DNA from 3 places in the Paenibacillus humicola genome. Region 2 is predicted to be linked to each of the others. Evidence: a T-box and tRNA genes for the amino acid it is inferred to sense, from the RefSeq annotation. Region 2 holds a T-box; the other regions hold tRNA genes.
The links. A T-box is a leader RNA that pairs with one kind of tRNA and senses whether it is charged. The one in region 2 lies ahead of leuS (leucine--tRNA ligase), so its partner is inferred to be a tRNA-Leu.
Positions count from the first base shown of each region.

Region 1 (9,645 bases), 1.9 Mb from region 2:
TGTCCTTGACGCCGGCTTTGTCCGTCTTGCCGATCGGGTGCGAGCGGTCGATCTGGATTTCGATATGAAGCCCGTTATTGACCAGCAAAATCGCTTCCGGCTTCGCCGGATCGCCGCGATAGCCCGCCAGCTTGGAGGGCTCCTTCAAGCCTGCCGTCTGCCCGCCGGCCATCGCTACGGCCAGCCGGCCGTCCGCGATTGTATAGCCCGCCGCATCCGCATGAGAACCCTGCGTCAGAGGCGCAGCTTGATCCAATACGCCGCGGGCATAAGCGACAACTTTGACGCCGCGCGCCGGATTGTAGCCGCCCGTCCGTCCGGCGCCGTCCTCTTCGCCGATGACATCGCTTCCATAAAGCGCATCGTACAGGCTTCCCCAGCGCGCGTTTGCGGCGTTCAGCGCATAACGGGCGTTATTGACCGGAACGACCAGCTGCGGACCGGCCTGCAGCGCGATTTCGGAGTCGACGTTCTCGGTGCCGATATGAAAATCGTCCGGCTCGGCTTCCAAATAGCCGATCTCCTCCAGAAACGCCTTGTACGCCGCAAAATCGAACCGGTCGCGATTTTGTCCGTGCCACTCGTCGATTTGCTTCTGCAGCTCGTCCCTTTTCGCGAGGAGCTCTTTGTTCCGGGGCCCAAGATCGGCGATCAGCCGTTCGAAATCGGCCCAGAACCGCTCTTCGTCCAATTCGGTGCCGGGAAGCGCGGCGGAATGAATAAAATCGTATAACGTCTCTGCAACCTGAAGGTTTCCGATCTGCTTGTAGCGTTCCATTGGTTTCCCCTCTTTTCAAAATGTTAGGACTGTGCGATTCGGTTCCGCAAATGGCCGATGCCTTCAATAAAGCAATCGACGATATCGCCGTCGCCGACCATCTCCGCTCCCGCGGGCGTGCCTGTCAGGATCACGTCTCCAGGCATGAGCGTCATGAACCGGCTGATGCGGGAAATCATGACGTCGACCGGCGTAATGATCAGCTCCATCGGGGCATCCTGCAAAACGTTCCCGTTCACCGTCGCCTGAATGTGCGCCGACCGGTAATCGAATTCGGTTTCCACAACCGGGCCGAGCGGACAGAACGTATCGAACGCTTTGCCGACCGTCCAGTGTCCTTCCGGGTGAAAATAATCGGTGGCGCCAAAATCGTTGGCGACCGTATACCCGAAAATCGCGGCGTCCGCTTCGGCCGGCTCGATGTTCCGGGTCCGGCGGCCGATAATAACGGCAAGCTCCGCTTCAAATTTGATTCCGGGAGTGCCGGGAGGCAAAAGGACCGGTTCGTCGGGGCCGACCACCGTCGTCACCGGCTTGTAGAAGAAGATCGGCAGCTCGGGAATCTCAGGCTTCGGATCTCCCGCGGCGACAAAGTTTTTGCCAATCCCGATAATATGCCTCGGTTCGACCGGCGCCTTCAGCAGAACCTCTGCGAGCGGCAGCGTGTTTCCCGTTAACTGCAGCGGCCCGTACATGTCCCCCGCAAATTCGCGGATGACGTCGCCTTCGAGCACGCCGCTTCGCGTCACGGTATCGCCGCTTTGAATAAATCGGACCAGTTTCATGTTTCGCATCACTCTCTGTTCATTATTTTGAACACCGTTCTAAATACGGTTCAAAATCAGTTTCCCATAGATTTGGCGCTCTGTCAATGCAATCCCGGCGGCGTTGCGCGGCCCGGAACGAAAAAAAGCTTGCAGGAAAAAGCCGGACCGGGAACGTGCGGACCATCCCTGCTAGCAATTGGCAGGACGGCTGTCTGCCGGACAAAGCGCCGCTTATCCGCATAAGGTGCGTTCAAGCCTGGGTGCGGGAACACGTGGCTGGGTTATACTCCCGAAGACTGCGATTCAAAAACGAAAAGCCCTTCGGATTATCCGAAGGGCTTCAATGTCATATATGGTGCGGTCGAGAGGACTTGAACCTCCACGGCTATTACACCACTAGAACCTGAATCTAGCGCGTCTGCCAATTCCGCCACGACCGCATACCGCTTTTTACAGCGACAAGAAAGATAATAGCATGCTTGTCCTGCGAAGTCAAACTTTTTTCATCCGGATCATTTCCACTGCGCGAGCAGCAGCACGATCGAGAACAGCCCGAAGCACAGGTTCAGCAAATATAGAAACGATACGACCTGAACCGGCTTCATGCCGCTCGCCAGCAGCCGAAAATGCGCCTGCGAAGCATCCGCCTTGTAGATCGGCACGCCCTTCACCATGCGCTGGATGACGACGCGGATATTGTCCAATATCGGAACGCCGATCGCCAGAATGGGAATGAACAGCGAGAACAGCGTCGCCTGCTTGAAGGCGCCGTCGAGCGCCACTACGCCGAGCACGAAGCCGAGGAAGGTCGCTCCCGAATCGCCCATAAAGACTTTGGCCGGCGGCCGGTTGAAAATGAGATAGCCGAGCGATACGCCGACCGTCATGACCGCCATCATGGCGGAGCCCTGCTGTCCCATGACGAGCGCCACAACCAGCAGCGTTCCGCCGGAAATGGCGGACAAGCCGCCGGCAAGCCCGTCCATGCCGTCGGAGAAATTAATGACCGTCGTCACGCCGAAAATCCATAGAACGGTAAACGCAAACTGCATCCACTCGGGCAGCGTTATGTAAGCCCCGTTTAGCGGGTTCTGAAAGCCGGAAAAGACGACGCCGGATGCGTATACGAGCACGGCGGCCCCGACCTGCACGATCGTTTTGGGAAGCGCCGGAAATTCACGTCCGTTCGTTTTGTACCAGTCGTCGACGATGCCGATGAGCAGAATCAGCAGGCCTCCGCCGAGTATGGCCCCCGTTCTTTCCCACGATTCATGCAGGAACAGCAGAAACGTGACGGCAAAGCCGATATAGATCGCGATTCCCGCCGTCAGCGGGATCGGGTCGCGGTGAATTTTGCGTTGGTTGCCGGATTGCGGCTTGTCGACGAATCCGATGCGAAGCGCAAGCTTTTTGAACGGAGGAATAAGGCCGATGACAATACAGAATGACAGCGCGAACGCCAAAAGATAACTCATGGTTTTCTCCTTCCCGGCACTTGGTTTCCTTTCCACCAAATCGATTGTAAGCAAAAACCAATTGCAAAGTCAACGTCGAAACCGTGTCCGAAAAACGGCGCGTCCGCGGAATCCGCGCCCATCCGCGGCTTTTGGGGCATATTAAAAATTACTCACCTTGCGGCAGGTCCGCTGCCTTCCGTCAAATTTGGCCGATCGATGCTCAGCAGGAACCGATGGCATAAAAAATAAACCGGTCCCTGTTTTTGGCAACCGGTTTATGCGCTGAAGCGGCAAACGTTACTCCATTCGACCGTTCAAACGTCAACGGATGTGATACAAGCCGTAGACGTTGTCCATCGGCTCGTACCGGTCCGAAATATCCTCCATGCGGAACAGCCGCTGCACGCGCGGCGACATGCGGTCGTAGACGTCCTGCGGAATCGGCATGCGCCCGCTCGTCGCGTTCCAAGAGGCGCAGCTGCTCCTCGTTCACCTGCATCGCGTCGGGAATTTCGCGGCTGGCGATGGCAAGCATCACCTTCTGGTTGTACGGGTCGCCCTGGACGGCGCTCCATTCCCGCGTCAGCTTGATGTTCAGCGCATCCTCGTAAAACTTCGTCATGACGTTGTTTTCCACGGTTTGACCCGGCGGCAGACCGGAGTCGCCGGGCGGCAGCATTTGCGCGATGCTGACCGTCACGGGCTCCGGCTCCGGCGCATACGGATCTTCCGGTTTGGCGCCGGCGTCCGGCTTGGCTCCGCCGTCCGCGTCCGCGGCAGCTGTTCCGGCGCTTCCGTTTGCCGGCGCATTTGCGCCGCTGTCCGCCGCCTTGCTGCAGGCGGTTGCAAAAAGCAAAAGCAGCAGCAGCGCTCCGGCATACCATTTTCGGCTCATATCGATCCCTCCCTGTACGGATTGATGAAGCTGTGACCCATTATACGGCGGAATGCGGAGCGGCAGGGAGCGTCTTCCATCGCCCGCCGAGAGGAGAAACGTCTTCGGCTGAAGAGCGGCGATTCGTCGCAGCGGGCGAATTTCCACCTTTTCCCGGGCGATTGCACACCTCTTCTGCGCACCAGGTCCGTAGGCCGGCTGACTGTGTCCGGAGCGCGTTCAGTGCCGAGCCGCGCATTGAGATTACGCATGACGCTTCCGGTCCGTTCAACGGCTTGCATCGCGCGTCCGCCCGGCCTCCCGGCCGTGCCGTTTTCGCCGGATTTCGCTCGGAAGCACGCCGACCTTTTTGCGAAACACTTTGCTGAAATATTTCTCGTCGGGATACCCGCACCGCTCGGCAATCCGGTATATCGGCTCGTTCGTCTCGCAGAGCAGCTTCTTCGCGGCATCGATCCGCTCGTCGAGCATATATTCGTGAAACGTTTTGCCCGTAATGTTCTTGAAGCATTCGCTGAAGTAGCTGCGGCTGATATGAACGCGCTCCGCCACCTCCGTCAGTCTCAGGTCGAGCCCGATGTTCCGGTTGATATAATCGACCGCCCGCATCATGCCCGTCATCATGTCTTCGGAATAATGATGGCCAAGAAATGCGCTCCGGATCGCCTTCCTCGCCTTCTCCAGCACAATAGCCCAGTCGGCCCAGCTGCGTAAGGACGCCCCTTCGAGCAAAGCGGCGGGATCGAACGAAACGTACTTCTTCCACTGCATAAACACCTCGTAAAAGAAGCTTTCCAGCTTGTCGCACGCAGGCCGGAACGCCTCCAGCTCGGCCGTCAGCCGCCGGAACGCCGCCTCGTCGTAGGCCAGCTCCGGCGACAACCACCGCTCGCGCAGCAGGTAAAGCTCATGCTCGGTCGGCGGCTTCGCTTCCCGCTCGAGCGCGCCGAGATCGACGCTGTACACGCCGCGTCCCGGCCGGTATTCGTAGAAAAAGCCGTGCTTCATATACTCGGCCAGCAGCTTGCAAACCCGGTTCCGGTTGCTTTCGCAAATGCCGGATACCCGGACGGCCGCCCACCGGCTGGACATCCCCGCATGTTTGTTCCATTCCGAAAGCAGCTCATCTTCCTGTACCGGCGGCAGCTCCGGCAGCAGCCACACGCCGCGGCCGATTTCGCATAACGACCGCCGCTGCGCCGGTGCGAACAGGCCGCCCGGATAGTCCTCCTCCGGGCCCGTCGAAACAAGCAGCAGCGCCCGCTGCGCCCCGGCCGGAACAGGGCCGGAGACATCGGAACCGGCGGCTGCCGCTTCTCCGGAAACGCCACGCCCTGCCTGGCCTTCCGTCATCCTGCGCACGATCCGGCCCAAAATGTCGTGCATGTTGTCCTTCTCCAGCTCCACCTTGGCGATGTAATCGATAGCGCCGAGCCGAAGCGCCTCCTGCACGTATTCGAAATCCTGGTAAAACGTCAGCATGACAAGCCAAATGCCGGGATACCGCTTCTGCACCTCGCGCAGCAGGTCGATGCCCGACATGTTCGGCATGGCGATATCCGTCATGATGAGATCGACCGGATGGGTTTCCAGAAACTGGAGTGCTCTCAGGCCGTTCTCCGCCTCGCCTACAACCCTCAGCCCGAAGTCGTCCCACGGCATCAGGGAAACGATTCCTTTCCGCACCAGATGGTCGTCGTCTACTATCAGCACGTTCATTCTTGTTAACGCTCCTTTCATTCGAATGGAAAGAGGATCCGAATCGTTGTACCGAATCCGATTTCGCTGTCGATCCGGAAGTCGGCCCTGCCGCCGAACTGTACGTCGATCATACGGCGGACGTATCGGATCCCGATCCCTAAGCCCGCCTTGCCGCGCGGACTTCGCTCATCTCCATCCCGCTCGTCCGGCCCCAGCAGCAGCCGCTGCACCGCCTCCTCGTCCATGCCGGTTCCGTTATCCGTCACGCGGATGCCGATCCGCCCGTCCGTCTCCCGCCCGATCGTCACCTGAATGACGCCATCGTCCGCCATGCCGCCGTGGTACAGCGCGTTCTCGACGAGCGGCTGCAGGATGAAGCGCGGAATATGCGCGTCCCGCACGGCGGGGTCGGTATCGATCCGCACGTCGAACTTGAAATTATAACGGATCTGCTGCAGCGTAACGTAATTGGCGAGCGCCCCGAGCTCGTCCCCGATCGTGGCCGTTTTGCCTTTGCCGAGGTTGTAATAGAGCACCTTGTTCAGCGTGGAGACGAGCCGGTCGATTTCGTCGTGGCCTTCCATGCGCGCCAGCCAACGGATCGTATCGAGCGTGTTGTGGGTAAAATGGGGGTTGATCTGGTGCATCAGCTTTTCGACCTCGAGCGCTGCCTTTCGTTTCTCCTTCTCCTTCACTTCGTGCAGCAGCTCGCGAATGCGCATCCGCATGTCCTGAAACCGCAGCAGCAAAAAGTCGAATTCCTTCACGTCCGTAAACTTGAGCGGCGACAGAAAATGGCTGCGCGAAATGAGCGCGATTTCCCGGCTCAGGCTGCGCAGCGGGCGGTACACCGTCCGCCAGACGGCCCAGGCGAACAGCACGCTGACACCGAGGGAGGAGATCCCGAGGACAAAGAAGCGCAGCAGCCACTCATTGATTTCCCGGTTGTAGTCCGCCCGCGGAATTACGCTGACGATGCTCCAGCCCTGGCTGCTCGCGTCGGGAAACAAATAATCGCCGCTGCCGCTTCGCTGCGCCGCATACCGGCTGCCGACCGGGAACGACTCGGACCGGCTGTACGTGACGATGCCGTTGTGGTCGACGATCAGCAGGCTTGCGCCGTCGCCGAAGCCGCCGCCCCCTCCGTCGCCGCTGTCGCCGAAGATGCTCTGCACGCCTTCGGTTTCGATGTAAATATAAAGCGACTTATTGTCCAGCCCGGCCTCGCGCGCGATCGACAGCACCGGCTTGCCGTTCAGGCTGTTCAGCGAACCATGCGGCCCGTAATAAGCGAACCCAAGGGAGTCGCTGTAATCGTCGAATACCGGCAGACCGGCGAGATCGAGCCCGGAGGCCGGGCAATAGTTGGCGAACAGCACTTTCCGCTCCTGCGGCATATAGTAGCAGACCATGCCGAGGCTCGGATTGGAAAAGCTGATCAGATTCAGTTCGTCGACCACCTCGTCGCGCCTCAGCTTTTTCTCGTACAGATCGGTCGTCGCCAAATAAATGGACAGGTTCTGGCCGACGCTGCCGTCAAGGGACAGCTGCTGCGAGACGTATTTGAGATGGTTGAGCGACGTTTCGAGCGACTGCTTCGTCTGGCTCAAATTGCTGCGGATGCCGTCTTCGATCTTGTGCTCGAGCACGGAATAAATCGTATAATACGAGATCGTCCCGATTAGAGCGAGCGGGATGAGCGTGCTGGACAGCAGGACGGCAAACAGCTTGTTCCTTAAGGAACGCGGTCCTTTCAGAATCGATAAAAGCGTTTTCACAAGTTCGGTCACCTTCCTGACCAAATTGGAAAGCCCCTCCGGCGCCGGGAAGCCGAAACGCAGGCGCGGCTGCATCCAGGCTGCACCGGGATCACGGAGGCTCCGCGGTGCACGCCGCCGGAACGTCCGCCCCGGCCGGTGCGGCCGATTCTCCTTATCCGATTCCGATTACGTGACGGTCCGGCCTTTCGCCGCCGTGTATAACGTATACCATTCCTCGCGCGTCATAAGCTCCGCCTGCCGCACCGCGTCGCGGCAGCGGCCGATCCGCTCCGGATTCGCCGAGCCGATCACCGGCTGAATGAGAGCCGGATGGCGCATCAGCCAGCCGAGCACGATCGCTTCACCGGTCGTGCCTTTGCGCTCCGCCATCGCCGCCACCAGCTCGCGGGTGCGGACAACCGTCTCCGGCGCGTCGTCGAGCTTCCGCCCGGTATAAAGCCCTTTGGCAAGCGGCGACCACGCCTGAAGCTGTACGTTTTCCAGCATGCAGTGCTCGAGCAGCCCTTCCGGGAAGGCGACGCCGGCGGACGCCGGCTGATTGACCAGTACCCCTTGATCGACCCAGTCCGAACGGAGCAGGCTCATCTCCAGCTGATTCGCAACGAGCGGCTCGGGCAGCGCCTGCTGCAGCATTTTCATCTGCCCGGCGTTCATATTGGATACGCCGAAATACCGGACCTTGCCAGAGCGCTTCAGCGTTTCGAACGCTTCGGCAATTTCGTCCGGACGGGCAAGCGGATCGGGCCGATGCAGCAGGAGGATGTCGAGGTACTCCGTCCCCAGTCTGCGCAGACTGCCGTCCACCGAACGAAGAATATGGTCCTTCGAAAAATCGTACCGGTGCGGAGCCTCGCCGTCCGCAAACCGCATGCCGCATTTCGACTGAATCACGATCGTTTCACGCAGCCCCGAGCGCTTTCTGAGAACGCTTCCAAAAACGGCTTCGGCTTTCCCGCCAGAATAAATATCGGCATGATCGAACATCGTCATCCCGGCTTCCAGCGCCGCGTTTACGGCTTCCTCCGCTTTCCGAACATCTTCCGCCGTCAGCGGATCGACATTGTTGCTGCCGCCCAGCCCCGTCGTGCCGTAAACGATCCGGCTTGCCGTAATGCCCCGCCGCTTCAACGGAAACAGATTGTCATTCATCATTAGCCCCTCCGAATAAGATAATGGTCGATTTCACCCATTATAAACCGGCAGCGCACGTTGCCGTAACGTCACGATTGTCGCCAAAATGCGTTTACGAATGACCTCGGCGCCTGCAGCCGGCCGCGAATTTCGGACGAATACCCCTCTAATCGGCGGACGATTTTCCGCTGAAACATTGAAGTCAGCCGGCAGCCGCGAACAGTCGGCTCTTCATACCTGAAAATGAAATTACAATCAACATGGAATAGAAGGGTAACTGTGAAATTTTTGTTAAAAAATTGCATCCATTTGATGGCTGCTCCGGCATGTCATCCATCCCCCAAGAGCCGAAAAATCCGAGGAATCAAGCAGTGTTGACACGATTCAACAATTTCTTGACGAGGAAAATTTTAGAGACTAATATAAATAATGCGACTATATTGATTTTTCTGGTACGGCGATAATCAATGTAGCTACTTCCTCGTTCTGCTTCTTATGTACGCGCGTACATTCTGGAAAGGAGGTCGGCTCTTTTTTTTGAAGGCGCTTTATTAATAAAAAGGGGAGAAGCTCTCAATATGGAAAAGAACCTTAAGAAACCAAGCTTTTATCGCGTTCTTGTCCCTGCGTTATCGGGGATTTTGGCGATGTCGGCGATCCTGTCGGGCTGCGGCTCCGCCTCGCAATCGTCCCAGCCGGCTTCCGGATCCGACAGCACTTCCTCAAGCGGCGGCAAAACCGGAAGCGTTTCCAAATTAACGCTCTGGGACATCCAAACCCAAGACAGCCAGAAATTGATCGTGGACGAAACCGACAAATTCAACAAGGCGCACAGCGATATTCAAGTTACGCCGCAGTGGTTTCAGAACGATCCGTACAAGGATAAAATCCGGATCTCGCTCGGAGCGGGCAACCCGCCGGACATTTTCTACAACTGGGGCGGAGGGCCGCTTGCCGACTATGTCAAAGCGGGCGATGTCGTGGACTTGACGTCTTACTTGAATGCGGATTCGGCCTACAAGAACAAGTTCATCGATTCGGTATGGGGCCCGGCCACTGTGGACGGCAAAATCTACGGCGTGCCTACCGAAGGCAGCGCGGGCGAGCTGCTCTACTACAACAAAGCGCTGTTCAA
Region 1 is NZ_JAQGPL010000001.1:1,963,486-1,973,130, reverse strand. Features, by position in the region: gene PD282_RS09150 (malate synthase G) at 1-778, opposite strand, end outside; gene PD282_RS09145 (fumarylacetoacetate hydrolase family protein) at 802-1,563, opposite strand; tRNA gene PD282_RS09140 (tRNA-Leu) at 1,899-1,985, opposite strand; gene PD282_RS09135 (MraY family glycosyltransferase) at 2,058-3,020, opposite strand; gene PD282_RS09130 (hypothetical protein) at 3,223-3,897, opposite strand; gene PD282_RS09125 (response regulator) at 4,165-5,616, opposite strand; gene PD282_RS09120 (sensor histidine kinase) at 5,634-7,376, opposite strand; gene PD282_RS09115 (aldo/keto reductase) at 7,545-8,528, opposite strand; gene PD282_RS09110 (extracellular solute-binding protein) at 9,089-9,645, shown strand, end outside.
Region 1: it has a tRNA-Leu gene. The T-box ahead of leuS (leucine--tRNA ligase) is inferred to sense a tRNA for this amino acid. The anticodon was not compared.

Region 2 (9,645 bases):
TGTGTTTATTTCTGGCCTCGGCTGGGTGCACGTCAACGGCGGCGAAGGCGCGCTGATCGACGTTTTTGCACCGAAGGGCGTCCGGGTGCTGCTGCGGGATGCGCTGATTTAACCGCGGCAGGCGGCAGCTTTACGCTCGGAACGAAAAACGGCTTAAAGGTCTGCATGTTGGGAGAGTGAACGTTTCATGGGGACGACGAGCGGCGGGGCGGCGGCACAGGCCGGCACCGCATGGGCGGTCGACAGTCATACGACGCTGTACTGCGTCATCGGCGATCCGGTCCGCCATTCCAAATCGCCGGTTATGCTGAACCGGGCTTTTCAAGAAACGGGCGTGAACGGAATGTATATCGCCTTTCATATAATGAAGGAGCGGCTCGGCGACTTTGCCGCCGGCGTGAGGGCCATGGGCATCCGCGGCGTCAACGTGACGATTCCGCACAAGCTGGACATCATGCCGTTTCTGGACGAAATCGACGAAAGTGCGGAAGCGATCGGCGCCGTCAATACGATTGTGAACGAAGACGGAAGGCTGATCGGCTTTAACACGGACGGCATCGGCTATGTCCGGTCGCTCAAGGAAGAAGCGGAGCCGGAGCTCGCCGGCAAGCATGTGCTGATCGTCGGCGCCGGCGGGGCGACGCGCGGGATCCTCTACGCGCTGTGCAAAGAATCGCCAGGGCGGATCACGATCGTGAACCGGACGCCGGAACGCGCCCAGGCGCTGGCTGAAGCGTTTAAAGGAAGCGCCGACCTTCGCGCGATCGGCTGGGACCGGCTGCGGGACGCCTGCGCGGAAGCCGACATCGTGATCAATACGACGCCGGCGGGCATGCATCCGAACGTGGACGAGGTTCCGTTCGACCCGTCGTGGCTGAAGCCCGGCACGGTCGCGAGCGATTTGATATACAATCCGCTGACGACCCGTTTTCTGTCCTCGGCGGAGGATCGGGGCTGCCGCATTCACGGCGGGCTGGGCATGTTTATTTACCAGGGCGCATATGCATTCGAGTACTGGACAGGTGTGCCCGCCCCGGTGGCGGCAATGCGCGAGACGGTGCTGGAGGCGCTCGGACGCGAACGTTAAAATTGACGACGAAGGAACGAACAATACGATGCTGACAGGGAAGCAAAAACGACATCTGCGGGCGCTCGCGCACCATTTGACACCGGTATTTCAGGTGGGCAAAGGAGGCGCGAACGAGCATCTCGTCCGCCATGTGCAGGAAGCGATCGAAAAGCGGGAGCTGCTGAAGGTTTCGGTGCTGAACAACTGCCTGGACGACCCGAAGGAGATCGGGGAATGGGTCGCGGCGGAAGCGGGCGCCGAGCTCGTCCAAGTGATCGGCAAGACGATCGTGCTCTACAAGGAATCGAAGGATCATAAGACGATTGAGCTGCCATAGGCGGCCGCGTCTCGATATCGGCGGTTGTCGGGCGGAGTATCCGCACGTGCTGCTGCGGGGAGGAAAAGGTTACGGTGTTAAAAGTCGGCATAATGGGCGGCACGTTCGACCCGATTCATTTCGGCCATTTGCTTGCTGCCGAGACGGCGCGCGAGACATGCGGGCTGGACGAGATATGGTTCGTCCCGTCCTGCAAGCCGCCGCTTAAGGCTGGCGAGCCCGAGGCGGACGGCGGATTCCGGCTCGAAATGGTATACCGCGCCATCGATTTTCAGCCGCATTTCCGGGCGATGGATATCGAGCTGGAGCGCGGCGGCACGAGCTATTCGATCGATACGGTGCGGTCGCTTCAAGAGCTGTACCCGGGCAGAACGTTCAGCTATATCATCGGCTCCGACCGTGTCAATGATCTGCCGAAATGGCACCGGATCGAGGAGCTGGCGGACGTCGTCGATTTTATCGGGGTCGAACGGCCGGGAGAATCCATCGACAAGGACAGGCTGCCTGCTTTTATTAGCGGAAAGCTGCGCATCGCGCAAATGCCGCAAATCGGCATATCGTCAACGGATATACGGAAGCGCTGCGCCGAAGGACGGTCGATTCGTTTCCTCGTGCCCGAGAAAGTGTATTCGTTTATAAAAAGGAACGGTCTGTATGAATCGTAACACGATGATGGAAGCGGTTCGCGCTGAAATGCCGGAGCGCCGGTGGGCGCATACGCTCGGCGTCATGGAGACGGCGGTCAAGCTCGCCGAGCGTTTCGGCGGGGACCCGGAGAAGGCGGACCGGGCGGCGATTTTGCACGATGTGGCGAAGTATTGGCCGACGGCGAGGATGGAAACGATCATCCGCGGGCAGGGACTGCCCGCCGATCTGCTGGACTATGATAAGGAACTGTGGCACGCGCCTGTCGGCGCGTTCGTGGCGGAGCGGGATTACGGCGTGTCCGACCATCAGGTGCTGGACGCGATCCGCTACCATACGTCGGGACGGGAGCGCATGACGCTGCTCGACAAAATCGTCTGCCTGGCCGACTATATGGAGCCCGGACGCGATTTTCCCGGGGTGCATAAAATCCGGGAATTAGCCGAGCATAGTTTGGAGAAGGCGCTGATCGCCGGGTTCGACTCGACGATTTCATATTTGCTGGCGCAGGGCAAAAGGATTTATCCATTGACGGTGGCGGCGCGCAATGATTTGATTTTAACGGTGCGGGAGGCTGAGCAATGACGGTGAAAGCGGACGAACTGATGCAGCTCGTGGTGGCTGCGGCGGAGGACAAAAAAGCGCATCAAATCGTGGCGCTCAATCTGACGGGCGTATCGCTGGTGGCGGATTATTTTGTAATCTGCCACGGTAATTCCGATACGCAGGTGCAGGCGATCACGACGGAAATTCGCAAGCGGGCGGAAGAAAGCGGAGCGCGCGTGCGCGGCGTTGAAGGGATGGATTCGGCAAGGTGGGTGCTGGTCGATCTCGGTGATGTCGTCGTTCACGTGTTCCACCGCGACGAGCGCGAATATTACAGCCTGGAGCGGCTTTGGTCCGACGCGAAGGTCGTGGAGTTCGCATGAGCCTCATTGCGGGGACGATACAAAAGCTGAGGGTGGCGCGCGAAGTGCCGCCCTACGGCTTTTTCCTGACCGACGGCGACTCGGAAGTGCTGATGCATTATACGGAAATCATCGACAAAAAACCGAAGCCGGGCGCAGAAGTCGACGTGTTCCTGTACTTTGATTCGGAAGACCGTCCGGCCGCCACGATGAAAAAGCCGCTGATTACGCTCGGCGATGTGGCCCGGCTGGCCGTGGCCGATCTTCACCCGCGCATCGGCGCATTTCTGGAGATGGGGCTCGGCCGCCAGCTGCTGCTGCCGATGTCGGAGCAGCCGGAAGCGAAGGAGCTGCGGCCGCAGCGCGGCGACGAAGTGTACGTGACGCTCGCGCACGACAAAGCCGGCCGCCTGGTGGCGAAAACGGCAAGCGAGGAGCAGCTGGCGAAGCTGGCTTTTCGCGTGCCGTCAGCCTGGCGCCATACTTGGGTGGAGGGCTGGGTGACCAAAACGCTGAAGCTCGGTTCCTTTGTCCTGATCGACGGCGGCGTGATCGGCTTCGGCGCCATGGGGCTCATTCCGGAAAGCGAGCGTTCGCATCCGTTAAGGCTGGGCGAGCGCGCCCGCGCGCGAGTAACGTTCGTGCGCGAGGACGGGCGGGTCAACCTGTCGATGGTTCCTCCGAAGGAAGTCGGCCGCGTGGAGGATGCCGACCGGATTCTGGCCTTTCTGGAAGAGCGGCCAGGCGGCAGAATGCCGTATTCCGACGAAACGCCGGCCGATATCATTAAGCAGAAGTTCGGCATCAGCAAATCGGCGTTCAAGCGCGCGGTCGGCAAGCTGATGCGCGACGGCCGCGCGAAGCAGCTGGGCGGCTGGACCGAGCTGGTTCAGGCCGAAGAGGCGGCCGGAGCGTCCGGTAAGGACGGGCACCGCGACGGGGACGGCCCGGAGGCCGGGGGGACGGACTAAAAAAAGCCGGCAGTGCGGGACAAATGCCCGTCATGACCGGTGAACGATTTTACATCATGGGAGGATGACATCGATGCATGCTTACCGGCAATTCGCGGCTGTGTACGACCGTCTGATGGAGGATATGCCTTACCCTGAATGGATGCGTTTCGCCAGATCCTGCTGGGAACGGTATGGCGTTCCGAAGACGATCGCCGATTTGGGCTGCGGGACGGGCAACCTGTCGATTCCGCTGGCGCGGTCGGGCTTTCACGTTTACGCCATCGATCTGTCGGCGGAAATGCTGACGATCGGACGCAACAAATGGGACGCCTCGCCGCAGCATACGTTCCGCACGCAGGAGGGTTCTATCCGCTGGCTGCAGCAGGATATGCGCGACTGGGAGCTTCCGCAGCCGGTCGACGCCGTCATCTCGTTCTGCGACTGCGTCAATTATTTGACGGAGGAGGACGACGTCGAGGCGGCGTTCCGGGCCGCGTACGGACAGTTGAAGAGCGGAGGCGTTTTTCTGTTCGACGTTCACGCTCCGCGGACGCTCGCGCGCTACGCCGGCGAACAGCCCTTCGTGCTGGACGAACGCGATATCGCTTATATATGGACGTGCGAGCTCGATCGGGAGCGGACCGAAATCGAGCATAAACTGACGATTTTCGCCCGCGAGGGCGAGTCGCGCGACGCGCGGTATGCCCGGATCGAGGAAACGCACGTGCAGCGGGCGTATGAACCGGCTTGGCTCCGCGGCGCGCTGGCCAGAGCGGGCTTCGGGAACATCGAAATCTATGCCGACTTCCGGCTGGAGCCGCCGAACGCCGAATCGGAACGGATTTTTTTCGCCGCGGTGAAATAATTCGGGCGGTCCGCGCTTGACAGGCCGCAAACGCTTTTTTATAATCGAACTAACATTTTTTAATGCAGGCTTTGAAGAGGAGCAGTAGTTTTAACGCGCCCGGATCAGAGAACCGGCGGTTGGTGCAAGCCGGTCCGGCGCGGAGACGAACTCGCCTTGGAGCCGCGCGTCAAACTGGCCGCAGACCGTCGTCCGCCGCCGCGAAACGCGCCGTTTCGCCCGCGATAAGGGCTTCGAGTGAGCGGCGGCAAAGCATGCCTGCCGCTAACTAGGGTGGTACCACGGGAGACGAGTCCTCCCGTCCCTAGCGTTAACGCTGGGGGCGGGAGGTTTTTTGCATTTTCGTCAAGATCAGGGAGGACAAGAAGATGGCGCAGGATCGTCAGGAATTTGGCTACCGTCCGCAGGAGCTGGAGCCGAAATGGCAGCAATATTGGGATCGGCACAAGACGTTTCAAACGAAAGAAGACCCGGACAAACCGAAATTTTATGCGCTCGACATGTTCCCGTATCCGTCTGGGGCCGGGCTGCACGTCGGCCATCCGGAAGGCTATACGGCAACGGACATCGTATCCCGCTACAAACGGATGCGCGGCTATAACGTGCTGCATCCGATGGGCTGGGACGCGTTCGGACTGCCGGCGGAGCAGCACGCGCTCGATACCGGCGAGCATCCGCGCGACATTACGGTGAAGAACATCAACAACTTTCGCCGCCAGATCAAATCGCTCGGCTTCTCATACGACTGGGACCGGGAATTCAGTACGACCGATCCCGATTATCACAAATGGACGCAGTGGATTTTCATCCAGCTGTATAAGAAGGGACTGGCCTATGTTGCCGAGGTGCCCGTGAACTGGTGCCCCGCGCTCGGGACGGTGCTTGCGAACGAGGAAGTGATCAACGGCCTCAGCGAACGAGGCGGCCATCCGGTCATCCGCAAGCCGATGCGCCAATGGGTGCTGAAAATTACGGAATATGCCGAACGGCTGCTGGAGGATCTCGAAGAGCTGGACTGGTCCGAGAGCATCAAGGACATGCAGCGCAACTGGATCGGCAAATCGAAGGGCGCGGAGGTGACGTTTGCGGTCGACGGGTACGACGAGTCGCTCGTCGTCTTTACGACCCGTCCGGACACGCTGTTCGGCGCCACGTACTGCGTCCTTGCGCCGGAGCACGAGCTGGTGGAGAAAATCGCTTCGCCGGAGCAGAAAGCTGCGGTTGAAGCGTACCGGGAAGCGGCGGCGCGCAAGAGCGATCTCGAGCGGACGGATTTGGCGAAGGACAAAACCGGCGTCTTTACCGGCGCGTACGCGGTCAATCCGGTTAACGGCGCGAAGGTGCCGATTTGGATCGCCGATTACGTGCTGGCCGGCTACGGCACGGGCGCCATTATGGCGGTGCCGGGGCACGACCAGCGCGACTGGGAATTCGCCAAGCAGTTCGAGCTGCCGATCGTTGAGGTCGTGCAGGGCGGCGATCTGTCGAAGGAAGCGTTCGCCGGCGACGGCCCGCACGTGAATTCGGATTTTCTGAACGGGCTGCATAACGAAGCTGCCATCAAACGGATGATCGAAAAGCTGGAAGCGAGCGGCAGGGGCAAGGGGAAGGTGACGTACCGGCTGCGCGACTGGCTGTTCAGCCGCCAGCGCTATTGGGGCGAGCCGATCCCGATCCTGCATCTGGAGGACGGCACGATGAAGCCGGTGCCGGAGGACCAGCTGCCGCTTCGGCTGCCGGACGTCGAGCAGATCAAGCCGTCGGGAACGGGCGAATCGCCGCTGGCCAACGTGAAGGAATGGGTCGAGACGGTGGACCCGGAGACCGGCATGAAGGCGCGCCGCGAGACGAACACGATGCCGCAGTGGGCGGGGAGCTGCTGGTATTACCTGCGTTTTATCGACCCGCATAACGACAAGGAGCTTTGCTCGCCGGAGAAGCAGAAGGAATGGCTGCCGGTCGATCTGTACATCGGAGGCGCGGAGCATGCGGTGCTCCATTTGCTGTATGCGCGTTTTTGGCACAAGGTGCTGTACGACCTTGGCGTCGTCGCGACGAAAGAGCCGTTCCATAAGCTGGTTAACCAGGGCATGATTCTCGGCACGAACAACGAGAAAATGTCCAAATCGCGCGGCAACGTGATCAATCCGGACGATATCGTCGGCGAATTCGGGGCGGACACGCTGCGGATGTATGAAATGTTTATGGGGCCGCTTGAGGCGACGAAGCCGTGGAATACGAACGGCGTGGAGGGCATGTCCCGGTTCCTCGCCCGCGTTTGGCGGCTGTTCGTCGGCGAGGACGGCGGGCTAAACCCGCGCATTGCGGACGGCGAAGCGGCCGAATCGTTCAAGCGCACATGGAACCGGACGATCAAGAAGGTTGGCGACGACTACGAGCATCTGCGGTTTAACACTGCGATCAGCCAGTTGATGATTTTCGTCAACGATGCGTACAAAGCGGAAACGCTGCCGCGGAAGGCGATGGAGCATTTCGTGCAAATGCTGTCGCCGCTCGCGCCGCATATCGCCGAAGAGCTGTGGGCGAAGTTAGGCCATGGCGAATCGGTGACCTACGAGCCGTGGCCGTCTTATGAAGAGGCGTGGACGGTCGATCAGGAGATCGAAATCGTGGTGCAGGTAAACGGTAAAATCGTCGATCGCCTGTCGATTCCGGCCGACATGGAAGCCCCGGAGATGGAGGAGACCGCGAAGCGGTCGGAGAAGGTCAAGGAAGCGACCGCCGGTAAAACGGTGCGCAAAGTCATTGCCGTCAAAGGCAAGCTCGTCAATATTGTCGCGAACTGACGCCGCTTCGGCTGCATGCGGCAAAAAATAGACAAAGAGGTGAGGGCTTCTTAACGCAAAGCATGCGTTAAGAGCCGTTCACCTCTTTGCTGTTTAAGGCGACGGCCAAATGCTCCAGATCGTCGCGGTATTTCGCATGGGTCGTCTTGATGACGGCATTGAAGACACCGTCCAGCTCCCGTTCCAGCAGCGCCAGCGCTTTGGCGGTAATGCCGCCGGGAACGGCGACGCGCGCCTGCAGCTCCTCAGGCGTCATGCCGCCCTCGGTAAGCAGCTGGCCGGTGCCGAGCAGCATCGTGCTGGCGATGAGCAGGGCTTCGCTGCGGTCGATACCGGTTTCCTCGACGGCGGCGTCAACGAACCGCTGCAGCACGAAGGCCATGAAAGCGGGTCCGCAGCTGGACAGGTCGGAGACGATCCGGGTATGTTTTTCGTCGATAACAAGCGGTTCGCTGATCGCGGCCAGGAGACCGTTCAGCTGCGCCCGGTCGGCGGCCGTTACCCGGCTGCCGTACATGCACAGCGTCGAGCCGCAGCACAAATAGTTCGTGATGCTCGGGATGACCTTGGCAATTTTGCACGGCAGCAGCTCTTCGAGCTGGTCGAGCAGCACCGGGCTCGTGATCGAGATCACCAGCTGATGCGGCTCCAGCACGCCGCGCAAATCCTCGATCACGTTTTTATATTCGTGGGGCTTGATGCATAAGAAAATCATGTCGCGTTTTTCGGCCGCTTCGCGGTTCGTAGGGACGGCACGCAGGCCGAAATGCCGGTAGGCGAGCCGCTCCGCTTTGGCAAATGTACGGTTGCTGGCCGTTATTTGCGACGGTTCGAGCGCGCCCGAGCCGATAAAGGCCTCGATTAGCAGGCTGCCCATGCTTCCGATTCCGATAAAACCGACATTCATCACAATTCCTCCCTGACGTTGCGCGTAAGGTGTCCCGGCTTTCGGCTCGAGCCGCTAATCGGGGGTACGCGCATATGGACGGATCGGCTTGATGCGTACTGCCGCCTGCTGCTTGTCGAAACCGGCGGACGCCCAAGCGCTCTTACTACAATATGCGGGGCAGCATGGCCAGATAACCCGGGTTTTGACGGAAAGAGAAGAAAAATTAACGATTTCGAATGGGAGGCTCGAACATGCAGATGTTCAACAAGCGGCTGGGCCGGCGGGATAAACCGGCGCTCATTTCACTCGTCATCCTTGCAATCGGTGCTGTCATGCTGGCCACCGCGCTGCTGCTGCAGCGGAATGCCTATGAGCCGCCCGGCTGGCAGCCGGTTAACGGGCAAGTCGCGGAGGCGCTGGAGCGGCTGGACGATGCGGGGAAAGCCGCTTCAGGCGCACTTGAAGTGCAGGAGACTGAGACCGCGGCGCAGACTGACGCGGTGAAAGCGGGAAGGAAAGCCGATGCGGGTGAGAATGCCGGCATGGGTGGGAATGCCGATGCGGATGGGAATGCCGGCACGGGTGGGAAAGCCGATGCGGGCGGGAATGCCGGCCCAGGCGTCGGAAGCGGTGCAGGCTCGGCCGCTGGCACTCAGGATGGCGCCGTCTCTGTGGGCTTGCATGAAAGCGGCCGTTCTGATCAAGCTTCTCGTGTCGGAGGGCCGTCAGGTTCCAGCGCTGCCGTCGGTGAACCTGCTGCAGGTTCCGATGGCGAGAAGTCTCCCGCGGCAGGGAACGAGGGCCGAATCGATATCAACCGCGCAGCCGAGCCCGAGCTCGACGCGCTGCCCGGAATCGGCGAGTCGAAAGCGAAGGCCATTGTCGACGAAAGGGATCGGAACGGACCGTTCCGGTCCGCGGACGATTTGCTGCGCGTGAAGGGAATCGGGCCTAAGCTGCTGGACAAAATAAAGCCCTTCATTGTCGCCGGCCCGTGAATATGCGACAATAAAAGCTGTACGCGCGAGACGACGATGAACCGGATGCTGCAGCGGGAGTCCGATTTCCGTTTGCGGTTTCTCCTAAGGCGCAGGCGGCTTTAAGGAGGAAGTTCCCCCGCGTATTTTCAATAAGGCTGCTAAAGCGTTTATTTGAAGCCGCAAACACCGGCG
Region 2 is NZ_JAQGPL010000001.1:3,821,135-3,830,779, reverse strand. Features, by position in the region: gene yqeH (ribosome biogenesis GTPase YqeH) at 1-112, shown strand, start outside; gene aroE (shikimate dehydrogenase) at 188-1,087, shown strand; gene yhbY (ribosome assembly RNA-binding protein YhbY) at 1,116-1,406, shown strand; gene nadD (nicotinate-nucleotide adenylyltransferase) at 1,481-2,071, shown strand; gene yqeK (bis(5'-nucleosyl)-tetraphosphatase (symmetrical) YqeK) at 2,061-2,636, shown strand; gene rsfS (ribosome silencing factor) at 2,633-2,980, shown strand; gene PD282_RS17765 (CvfB family protein) at 2,977-3,930, shown strand; gene PD282_RS17760 (class I SAM-dependent DNA methyltransferase) at 4,004-4,777, shown strand; T-box leader at 4,840-5,086, shown strand; gene leuS (leucine--tRNA ligase) at 5,146-7,584, shown strand; gene comER (late competence protein ComER) at 7,652-8,491, opposite strand; gene PD282_RS17745 (helix-hairpin-helix domain-containing protein) at 8,725-9,471, shown strand.

Region 3 (9,645 bases), 1.9 Mb from region 2:
AGCGGCGTGCCGGCATCGAGCCGCCGGACGCCGCTGCCTTCCTGGCGCGGCTGCGCGCCGCCGTCGCCGCGCGGCAGGATGAGCTGCGCGGCGGCGCCTTCGCCGACAGCAGCCGCCAGGAGCTGACGCGCCGGCTCGAACGGCTGAACGCCCGGCAGCTGGCGCTGTCCGAGTCGGCAGGCCGGGCGGCGGGCCGGCGCGCGGAGCTGGAAGCCGAGTGGGCCGGCTGGCTTGCGGCCAAAAGGCTGCCCGCGCCGCTTTCTCCGGATGCGGCGCTGGAAACGTTCGATCTCGCCGAGCAGGCGCTTCTCCGCCTCGAGACGCGCGACCGCGCAGCGGACAAAGCGGCGGCGATCGACTCCCGCCTGGCGCAGTTCGACGAGGAAGCGCGGAAGCTTGCCGACGTTTTCCCCGACCTGCTGCGCGCGGTCCGGGGCGACGTCTCCGCCGCGCTGCGGCTGCTGAAAACCGAGGCGGACAAGCAGCGGGAAGCCAAGCGGCGGATGGCGGAGCTCCAGGAACGGATCGGCGTGCTGGCGGCCGGGAAGGAAGAGCAGCAGGCGGTGCTGGATCGCATCGACGAGCAGCGCGGAGAATGGCTTGCCGCAGCCGGTGCAGCGGGCGAGACGGAATGGCTGGAAGCGGTGGAGCGTTCCGAGCGGCTCGCCGCAATCGACGCGGAGACGGCCCGGCTTGAGGCGCAGCTGCAGGCCGGACTGAGCCCCGTACAGCGGCAGCGGATCGAAACATGGTATGCGGAGGCCGATGAACGCGGCCTTGCGGAGCGAAAACGCGAAGCGGAAGCGGAGCTGGCCCAGGCCGAGGAGCGGATCGGCGGGCTGCGCGAGGAGCTGGGCCGTACCCGGCAAAAGCTCGATCAGCTGCTGCGCGAGAACGATCGCCGGCGGCTGGCCGCCGAGCGGGAGCTGCAGCTTGCCGAGCTGGAGCGTTTAACCGGCCGTTATGCGGTCTGGTCGCTCGCTTCGGCCTTGATTGGTCGAACGAAGCGAATCATGGAGCGGCAGAGGCAGCCGGCGGTGCTGCGCGAGGCTTCCCGGTTCATGCGCATCATGTCCGGGGGCCGGTACGTGCGCGTATCCGTGCCCGAGAGCTCGCCGGACATCCGGCTGGAAGCCGCGGACGGCCGCGAGATCGGCAGCGCATTTTTAAGCCGCGGAACGGCGGAGCAGCTGTACCTGTCCATGCGATTCGCGCTGGCGGACGAAGCGGCCGCGGAGCTGCCGATGATTTTGGACGACCTGTTCGTCAACTTCGACCGCGGCCGGCTGGAAGCCGCCATTTCGGTTCTGGGCGAGCTGTCCGGCCGGAGACAGCTGGTGCTGCTGACGTGCCACGAGCATATCCGCGACCTGCTGCTGGACAAACTGCCCGAAGCGAAGCGGGTCGATTTCGGATAAGCTGCAGCGAAGCCTGCATTTGCCTCAACATCGGATACCGGATCATTCTTGCAGCCGGACGAAGCGACAGACCGGCGATTAAACTAGATATGCCGACGAACCTCCCGGTTCAGCGCCGCTCGCCTCGGAGTGGGGACAACGAAAAGCACGTTTCCCCCAAACCTCGTCTCGCTAGAGCCGCCCGACCGCGGACCGCTGCCGGATAAGCAGGGCGAGCCAGCCGAGACTGATCAGGCCGAAGATCGGGTACAGCGTCGAGAGCAGCGTCCCGAATCCGATTTGGCTGGCGATATAGCAGCAGAACAGCACCGCGGTCGTCAGAAGGGGGACGGACAGCCTCGTCCGCTCGTGAAGCTGCAGCGTAAGGCCGTAAATGTCGGCGATCAGCGTCGTGAAAATTTCGGCGAAGATTAAAAAAATATACAGCCACTGCACGCCGCTCCCGAGCTCGCGGGCAATGCCGCCCATCGGGATGGCGAACTGCTGGATGCCCGGCATGTAGACGGATAGGGCGATGTGGCCGGCCAGCAGCATGAAGCCGATGCCGAGTCCGCCGACCCATGCGCCGGCGATGATCGTTTTGCGGTCGCTCATTTCGGCGCCGAGCGGCACGAGCACAGCCTGCGACATCGACAAATTGAAGGCGGTATACAGGAACGGCGACGCCCAGGCGGCAATCGGCGAATAATCCGACGTGAGCAGCATCCACCGGCTTGCGCCCGGCGTGCTCACCGTATCAATGATAATGAGCACCGTGAAAAACAGCATGGCCGGTACGACGATCGTATTGACCGTCAAAATCGCACGCATCCCTTTGCGCAGCAGCACGAAACAGCCGGCGATCGTGATGAGCAGCCCGGACTGGTATGAAATATTCCAGTTCTCGTTGAAAATCGAGCCGGCGCCGGCAAGCATGACGGCGCATACGCCGAACAGCACGAGCAGCATGAAATGGCTGATCCATTCGCCGAGCCGCGGTCCGAACAGCACCTTGTTGACATCCTCGTACGATTTGGCCGAGACGTCGCTTGCGATCAGCATCATTTTCGCGCCGAGCCAGATGAACATTACGGTCGCTACCGCAATGGTTGCCGCCCCCCAGTAGCCGAAGCGGGTAAAAAACTGTAAAATTTCCTGTCCGGTCGCAAACCCTGCGCCGACAATCGTGCCCATATACGTAAACGCGATTTGCAGCACTTTGCCCAGTCTTCTCATAACGGCAACCGACCTGCCTTTCTACAGGCTTGACCCGTTCGTGTCGATACGACCGAGACGTCCGCCGCGTGCACGATGTACGTGAGGACGTTTCCTCCTTCGCGGGTCAATCCGTTCTCTTACCACACTATGTCCGGACCCGGACAGGCATGACTCGAAAAAAGGCTTGCTGCCCAAATTTGTTCTTATCCATCCATACAGAGAAAGCGACTGATACCTGCTCTTATGCCCTTAATCTTCTCGATTGCCGTATTTATCGCGGCGCTCATCCTGATCGTCTGGAAACCGTGCGGGCTGCGCGAAGCGTATCCCGCTTTGGCGGGAGCGGCGCTGCTCTTCGCCTTCCGGCTGCTCGCGCCGGCAGATGCCGCCTATATTTGGAGCTTCGTCTGGGATGCGACGTTCTCGCTGATCGGCATTATGCTCTTTACCTCGCTGCTTGACCAGAACGGTTTTTTCCGCTGGGCGGCGCTTCATATCGTGCGGAGATTCCACCGCCGGCAGGTGCGGCTGCTCGTCGGCTTGTCGCTGCTGGCCGCCTGCATCACCGTTTTTTTCAACAACGACGGCACGATTCTGATTATGACTCCGATCGCGCTCGAGGTAACGGCGCTGCTGAAGCTGCCGCGCAAAGCGAAAATCGCCTTTTTGTTCAGCGTCGGCCTGATGGCCGACACCGCCAGCGCGCCGCTCATGATGAGCAATTTGACGAATATTCTGACGGCCGATTTTTTCGGAATCTCTTTCGGGGATTACGCCAAGGTCATGCTCATTCCGGGAATGACGGCCATTGTGGCGACCGTTGGAATGACGGCGCTCGTCTTCGGGAGAACGATCCGTCGGGAAGAAAACCGGGAGGAGGCGCCGCATTCGTTTCCCGCGCCGGGTTCGGCGATCGGCGACAAGCGGCTGTTTGCGGTATCCTGGATCATGATTGGCGTCATGATGGCGGGTTATTTGGTCTCGGGGAGACTGCACCTGCCGGTTATGGCGGTCGCGCTCGTTGGAGCGGCGCTGCAGTGGGCGGCATCCGCCGCGCTGGGAAAAGCGAATTTCCGCCAAACTGTAAGGCGGGCGCCGTGGCTGATCGTCGTGTTCGCGCTGTCGATGAATTTAATCGTGTACAGCCTGTATCTTCACGGCGCCGTCGGCTGGTTTCCGGATGCGCTCGGGCCGGTGACGGCGCAAGGAGCGGCGGCCGGCATTTTCGGGTCGGGCGTCCTGTTCTCGCTGCTTGCCGCGGCGGTCAACAATCTGCCGGCCGTGCTCGTTTCTTCGCTGTCGATCGGACAGCTCGGCGGCGGCCCTTCCTATTTGCCGTTCGCCAGCCTGCTCGGCACGGCGGTCGGCGCCAAGCTGACCCCGATCGGTTCGTTGGCCACGCTCCTGTGGCTGCAGCTGATCAGCCGCGGCGGGGCGCCGCTTACCTGGAAGGAGTACGTCAAATACGGGCTGACGTTTACGTTTCCTATCTTGTTTTGCGCCTTATTCGCATTATGGCTGGTCTGCCGTTGAAAAAAGCTTGATCGATACGATCCGTTCCGTCTTCGGGTCGACGTCCAACTTCAGCAGCGCATGTCCGGCTTTGTACGTCATGACGCTGCCGGTATTCGTATCCGGCTTGCCGAGCGCTTTGGCCGCGGCGTCCGCTCGGTCGCCGATACGAAGTCCGTTCAGGCCGGGATCGGCTTGCTTGCCGTATACTTCGACGAAGATGACCTTGCCCCCGGCGGTGCCGATGGAAAACCCGTCGAATTCCCGGACGGAGATCGTTTCGCCGCCGCTGCTCAGGGGATAGCTGTCTTTCGGCTTGCCCAGCTTGTCCAAGGCGGCGGCCTGCAAGCCGCCGAGCGAAATGCCGCTCAGCGCAGGCGCTTTCGGGTCCCAGCGGCCGGCCGGATCGCCGGTATTCGGGCCGGTTCCCGGGGAGGCGTCCATTTTGGCGCCCTCCGGGCCCGGCTTCTCGGACTCGGATACGGTTACGACCGGAATTTCACCGTTTTCCTTCGGCGATGTATGATAGGCCTGCTGCGGACTGCCCGGCACATCGGCACCCGTCCCGGCTTGTCCGGTTTCCGCCGCATAGGAATCGGCGGCCTTCCCGCCGCCGGTTTCGCTTTGACAGCCCACAATGACGACCGACAACAGGAAAATCGCGGCGGCTCGAGCCACGGTTTGCGAAGCCGTACGTTTCATGCCGATGTCCCTCCTCCGGGTGAAATCCGTAACTCCGTCTTTTTGTTTTGTTACTCCTTTAGACGTTTGAGCCTGGGAAAAGTTGCAGCTTGTTTGCTGCCGGCTCGATCTTTTTAGGCGCATTATTGCACTTCGGCGTGCGCTTGTGGTACGTTTAAATGAAAAAGGTTTTCGGTGGAGGGAAAGCGATGGAACTGTTAAAAGAACGCATTTTGCGCGAAGCTGTAATTATTAACGACGATGTCCTCAAGCTCGATGCGCTGCTAAACCATCAGGTGGATCCTCTGCTGACGATGGAGATGGGCCGGGAGTTTGCCCGCCGGTTCGCGGAAGATCCGATTACGAAGGTGATCACCGTGGAATCGTCCGGCATTCCGGTCGCATTCGCTGCCGCGCTCGCGCTGAACGTGCCGCTTCTTTTTGCCAGACGGAAAAAGACGCTGATCGCCGATCCCGACGCGCTGTGCGAGCGTGTGCCTTCGTTTACGAAAGGAATCGTCACCGACATCATGGTATCCAAGCAATTTTTGACGGAGGACGACACGGTGCTGTTCATCGACGATATTATCGCCAACGGCGATGCGGCGCGCGGGCTGATCAAAATTATCGAGCGGTCGGGAGCGAAGCTGGCCGGACTCGGCATCGTCGTCGAGAAATCGTTCCAGGCCGGAGCCCGGACAATCCGCGAGCAGGGCATTCGCATCGAATCGCTGGTCCGCATCGGCTCGCTGGAAGGCGGAAAAATCCGGTTCGAGTAGACGAACCGATCGGTGTCCAAAATCAGTCTCTTTTCGTGCAGCGCCTTTTGATCTATAATGTTCCTAAGTGACCGAGGGGAGGCATGAAGCATGGGGAATCTGAATGCGGAATTTTTACTGTCCAAGCTGGCCGGCGCGAAAGAACACTTCGAGCGCGCGCTCGATTGCAAACATACGGAATTTGACGACTTGTATCCTTATATGATCGAGCATCCTCAATTTTTCTGGTATAAACGGTATGTCGCATGGTCGGAGCTGCTGACGATCGTCAAATTGTCCGAAGAGCTCGGCGTCGATTGGCGGAAGCAGTTTTCGCAGAAGCAGGCGGATTACGTGACGGGCCGCGTCATGTCGTCCCGCGTTCTCGACGAATGGTACGAGACGAACGATTCGAAGGAACACGTAGGCTAACGGGCTGGCCGTAATGACAAGCTGCGGACCTGGGGCGACGGCTTTTGCCGTTCGTTTCAGGTCCATTTTACCTGTAAGGGGGAATATCGCGTGATTTCGGAAGAGGAGCTGGACGCTTACCGCCTGAATGGCACGCAGGTGCGCGTCGTCCGCGACGCGCTGGAAATGAACGACGTCGTCGGCACGGTCGTCGCCTGGGATGCGGAAAGCGTCGTTATCCGCAAAGCGAACCGGCGGGTCGTCAAGCTGAGCAGAAGCTACCGGTACGAGCCGGCTTCGCAGCCGAGAACGAACGCCGCCGACTAGCGGCGGAAGGAAGGTTGAAACCTGTTCGGCTTTTCAACGTAGAACCCTCTAAAGAGGCCTGTTTGAACGGCCGGAATGAATGGAGGCGTTCATGATGAAGTGTCCGGTTTGTGAAAATGTCCGGATGCGCGAAGTGGAACGGGAAGGCGTGCTCATCGACGTTTGCCCCGACTGCAAGGGCGTTTGGCTGGATCGCGGGGAATTGGACAAACTCATGCAGGGCGAACGGGAATACCGGGAATATGACGACGACGACCGTTTTGAGGGAAAATTCGACGAGCACAAAAGCCGGCCGCACGACAGCGGCGGATACGGCGGCTACGACAAGCACGGCCACAAGCGCCGGAAGAAAAAATCGATGTTTGACGTTTTCGGCGATATATTCGACTAATCGTTCGGCGCCCGCTTATTTGTTAGAAAATTGGAACTTCACGTCCGCGCCTTGACTTGCACCGCAGCCGGGTGGTACGATAGCACATGTGACTGCGCGGCAAGGCGCGGTACGATAAAGCTTTGCGGTCATGGCGGAATTGGCAGACGCGCTAGATTCAGGTTCTAGTGGTGTAACAACCGTGGAGGTTCAAGTCCTCTTGACCGCATACAGGATTGAAAAAACTCTTCTGCGCAAGTGCCGCAGAAGAGTTTTTTGCCGCAAGCCGAATTTTCGGCACATCCGGGACGACGCTTTAATCAAGCCGGTACTTAAGGTATAAGTGGGCGTATAAATGAAAACATCTCCACACGGCGGAAGGCAGTGTTATAATGAGTGTTGCGAACGCTTCCACCATTCAATTACGGGCGGCGTTTATTCGTCGCGGCGTACATAAGGAAAGCTTGGATCGCGTCACGAATCAAGGACGTAACGGGTGATCGTCAACATCATTCGGTCACGCCGAAGGAGGAGAAGAGATGGAGAAGCTTACCGTATTGGGCGCGGGGCTGATGGGCCATTCCATAGCGCTTACGGCCGCATGGGCCAAGATGGAGGTGAAGCTGCAGGGAATCGACCAGCCCGACTTGGAACGCGCGGATAAAGGCATTCGGGACAAGCTTGCGCTGCTGGATGCAAACGGCTTGATCGAGCCTGGGGAGCGGGAACGGATTCGGGAAAGAATTACGCTGCTGACGTCGGTCGAGGACGCCGTCGACGGCGCGACCTTCGTCATCGAAGCGATTCCGGAGCAGCTTCAGCTGAAACAGCAGTTTTACGAAAAGCTGGACGACCTGTGCGGCAGCGGCACCGTGCTGGCCAGCAACACGTCGGGTCTCAGCCCGACGGCGATCGCACGCGATATGAAACGGCCGTCCCGGATGGTCGTTACGCATTTTTGGAATCCGGCGCACCTGATTCCTCTGGTCGAGGTCGTGCGCGGCGAGCATACGGACGACGAGACCGTCGGACGGGCGATGACCCTGCTCCGCGAAATGAACAAAAAGCCGATCGAAGTGAAGAAGGACATTCCCGGTTTTGTCGGCAACCGGCTGCAGTACGCGCTGTTCCGCGAAGCCCAGCATATTTTGGCGACCGGAGCCGCGACGCAGGAGGACATCGACACGGCCGTGACGATGAGCCTTGGGCGCAGGCTGCCGATCACGGGGCCTTTTATGACGGCGGACATGGGCGGACTGGAAGTGTTTGATTCCATCTCCTCATATTTGTTCAAGGATTTGAACAACGACGGCGAGTCGCTGGCGGCGATGCGGAAGCTGGTGGACGACGGGCATTACGGGCAAAAGAACGGCGAAGGCTTTTACGACTGGACGCCGGAACTGTCCGAACGTATGAGCAGGCAGCGCGAGCAGGAGCTGATTCGCTTCCTGAAGCAGGATATGGAGCGGAAGGAATAACCCGGAATGTGAAGCGTCACCAATAACGAACTCTTTTCTAATAGGAGCGGCGAGGAAATCGCGGCCAGGCATACGCTCGGCGCAGACCGAGTACCGGGCTGCGTTTTCTTTTTTTTCTCCGAAAGGGCGGGGAATCGGCGACCATAAAAAAGTGTAACGGATATTAAATTCGTTACAGCAGCCGGGCGGGCGGCGAATGGTACAATTTAGTGAGCCTCTTTTATTGAACTTACGCGGATGCGGGTGTAAGATCACATTATGTACGCGTGTCCATTTTGAAAGGAGAATCGGCGAATGAACATCATCCGTTATTCCGCCGGGCTGGACGGCATCGTTCCCGAAGGCCGGGAAATCCGGAAGCTCGCGACCGGCTATTCGTTTGCGGAAGGTCCCGTCTGGTGTCCGCGGACGAGCCGGCTGTTTTTTACGGATTTTCCGAATCAGCGCATCCACGTCTGGAGCGAAGCGGAAGGGGCGCGTCTTTTCAAGGAGAAGAGCGGCCGTGCGGTCGGCATGGCGATGGACGCGGAAGGCCGGCTTATCCTTTGCGAATCGCTGGAGCGGCGGATTTCCCGCATCGAGCCGGACGGATCGGTGACACCGCTGGCGACGCATTATAATGGAGACCGGCTCAACAACACGAACGACGTCATCGTCAAAAGGGACGGCTCGCTTTATTTCTCCGATCCGTACAGCGCCATGCTGGGAGGCCCGCGTGATTTGAACTATAACGGCGTATTCCGCTGCGACTTTGCCACTGGTGAGGTCGAGCTGCTGACGGACGAATTCGAACGCCCGAACGGGCTCGCTTTTTCGCCGGACGAAACGCTGCTGTACGTCAACGACACGAACAAGCAGCATATCAAGGTGTACGACGTTGCGCCGGACGGAAGCGTGAGCGGCGGGCGCCTGTTTGCGGAGCTCGACACAAATACCGGGCCCGGCGCCGCAGACGGCATGAAGACGGACGAACGCGGCAACGTATACGTCACCGGTCCGGGCGGGATTTGGATCATCGCGCCATCGGGAGAGCCGCTGGGCCGGATCGAGCTGCCGGAGGTGGCGGCAAACCTATGCTTCGGCGGAAGCCCTGGTTCGGACCGACGGGATATCCTTTACATCACGGCATCGACTTCCCTGTATTGTGTGAGGCTCGAGGTTTGCGGGGCCGCATAAGAGAACGCTTTCATTTTGCGGCAATACATTTTCAATCGAATCGGGAGGAATGGACAATGAAATACGGTTATTTGGGACGGTCGGGCATGCGGGTCAGCCGCTTGTGCCTGGGTACGGCGGCATTCGGCAGCTCGATCAAGCGGCCGGGCGAATACGGCAGCGTGACGGAGCAGGAGGCGCACCGCATTATGGACGCCGCGCTGGATGCGGGCATCAACTTTTTCGATACGGCCAACGTTTACGGCGACCTTGGCCAGCGCGGCATTACCGAGGAGATTATCGGGCGCTGGTTCGCCAAAGGCGGCAACCGCCGCGAG
Region 3 is NZ_JAQGPL010000001.1:1,936,692-1,946,336, forward strand. Features, by position in the region: gene PD282_RS08995 (AAA family ATPase) at 1-1,418, shown strand, start outside; gene PD282_RS09000 (YkvI family membrane protein) at 1,590-2,633, opposite strand; gene PD282_RS09005 (ArsB/NhaD family transporter) at 2,859-4,148, shown strand; gene PD282_RS09010 (hypothetical protein) at 4,128-4,829, opposite strand; gene PD282_RS09015 (xanthine phosphoribosyltransferase) at 5,018-5,587, shown strand; gene PD282_RS09020 (hypothetical protein) at 5,678-5,998, shown strand; gene PD282_RS09025 (hypothetical protein) at 6,089-6,304, shown strand; gene PD282_RS09030 (TFIIB-type zinc ribbon-containing protein) at 6,399-6,695, shown strand; tRNA gene PD282_RS09035 (tRNA-Leu) at 6,820-6,903, shown strand; gene PD282_RS09040 (3-hydroxyacyl-CoA dehydrogenase family protein) at 7,214-8,152, shown strand; gene PD282_RS09045 (SMP-30/gluconolactonase/LRE family protein) at 8,447-9,328, shown strand; gene PD282_RS09050 (aldo/keto reductase) at 9,385-9,645, shown strand, end outside.
Region 3: it has a tRNA-Leu gene. The T-box ahead of leuS (leucine--tRNA ligase) is inferred to sense a tRNA for this amino acid. The anticodon was not compared.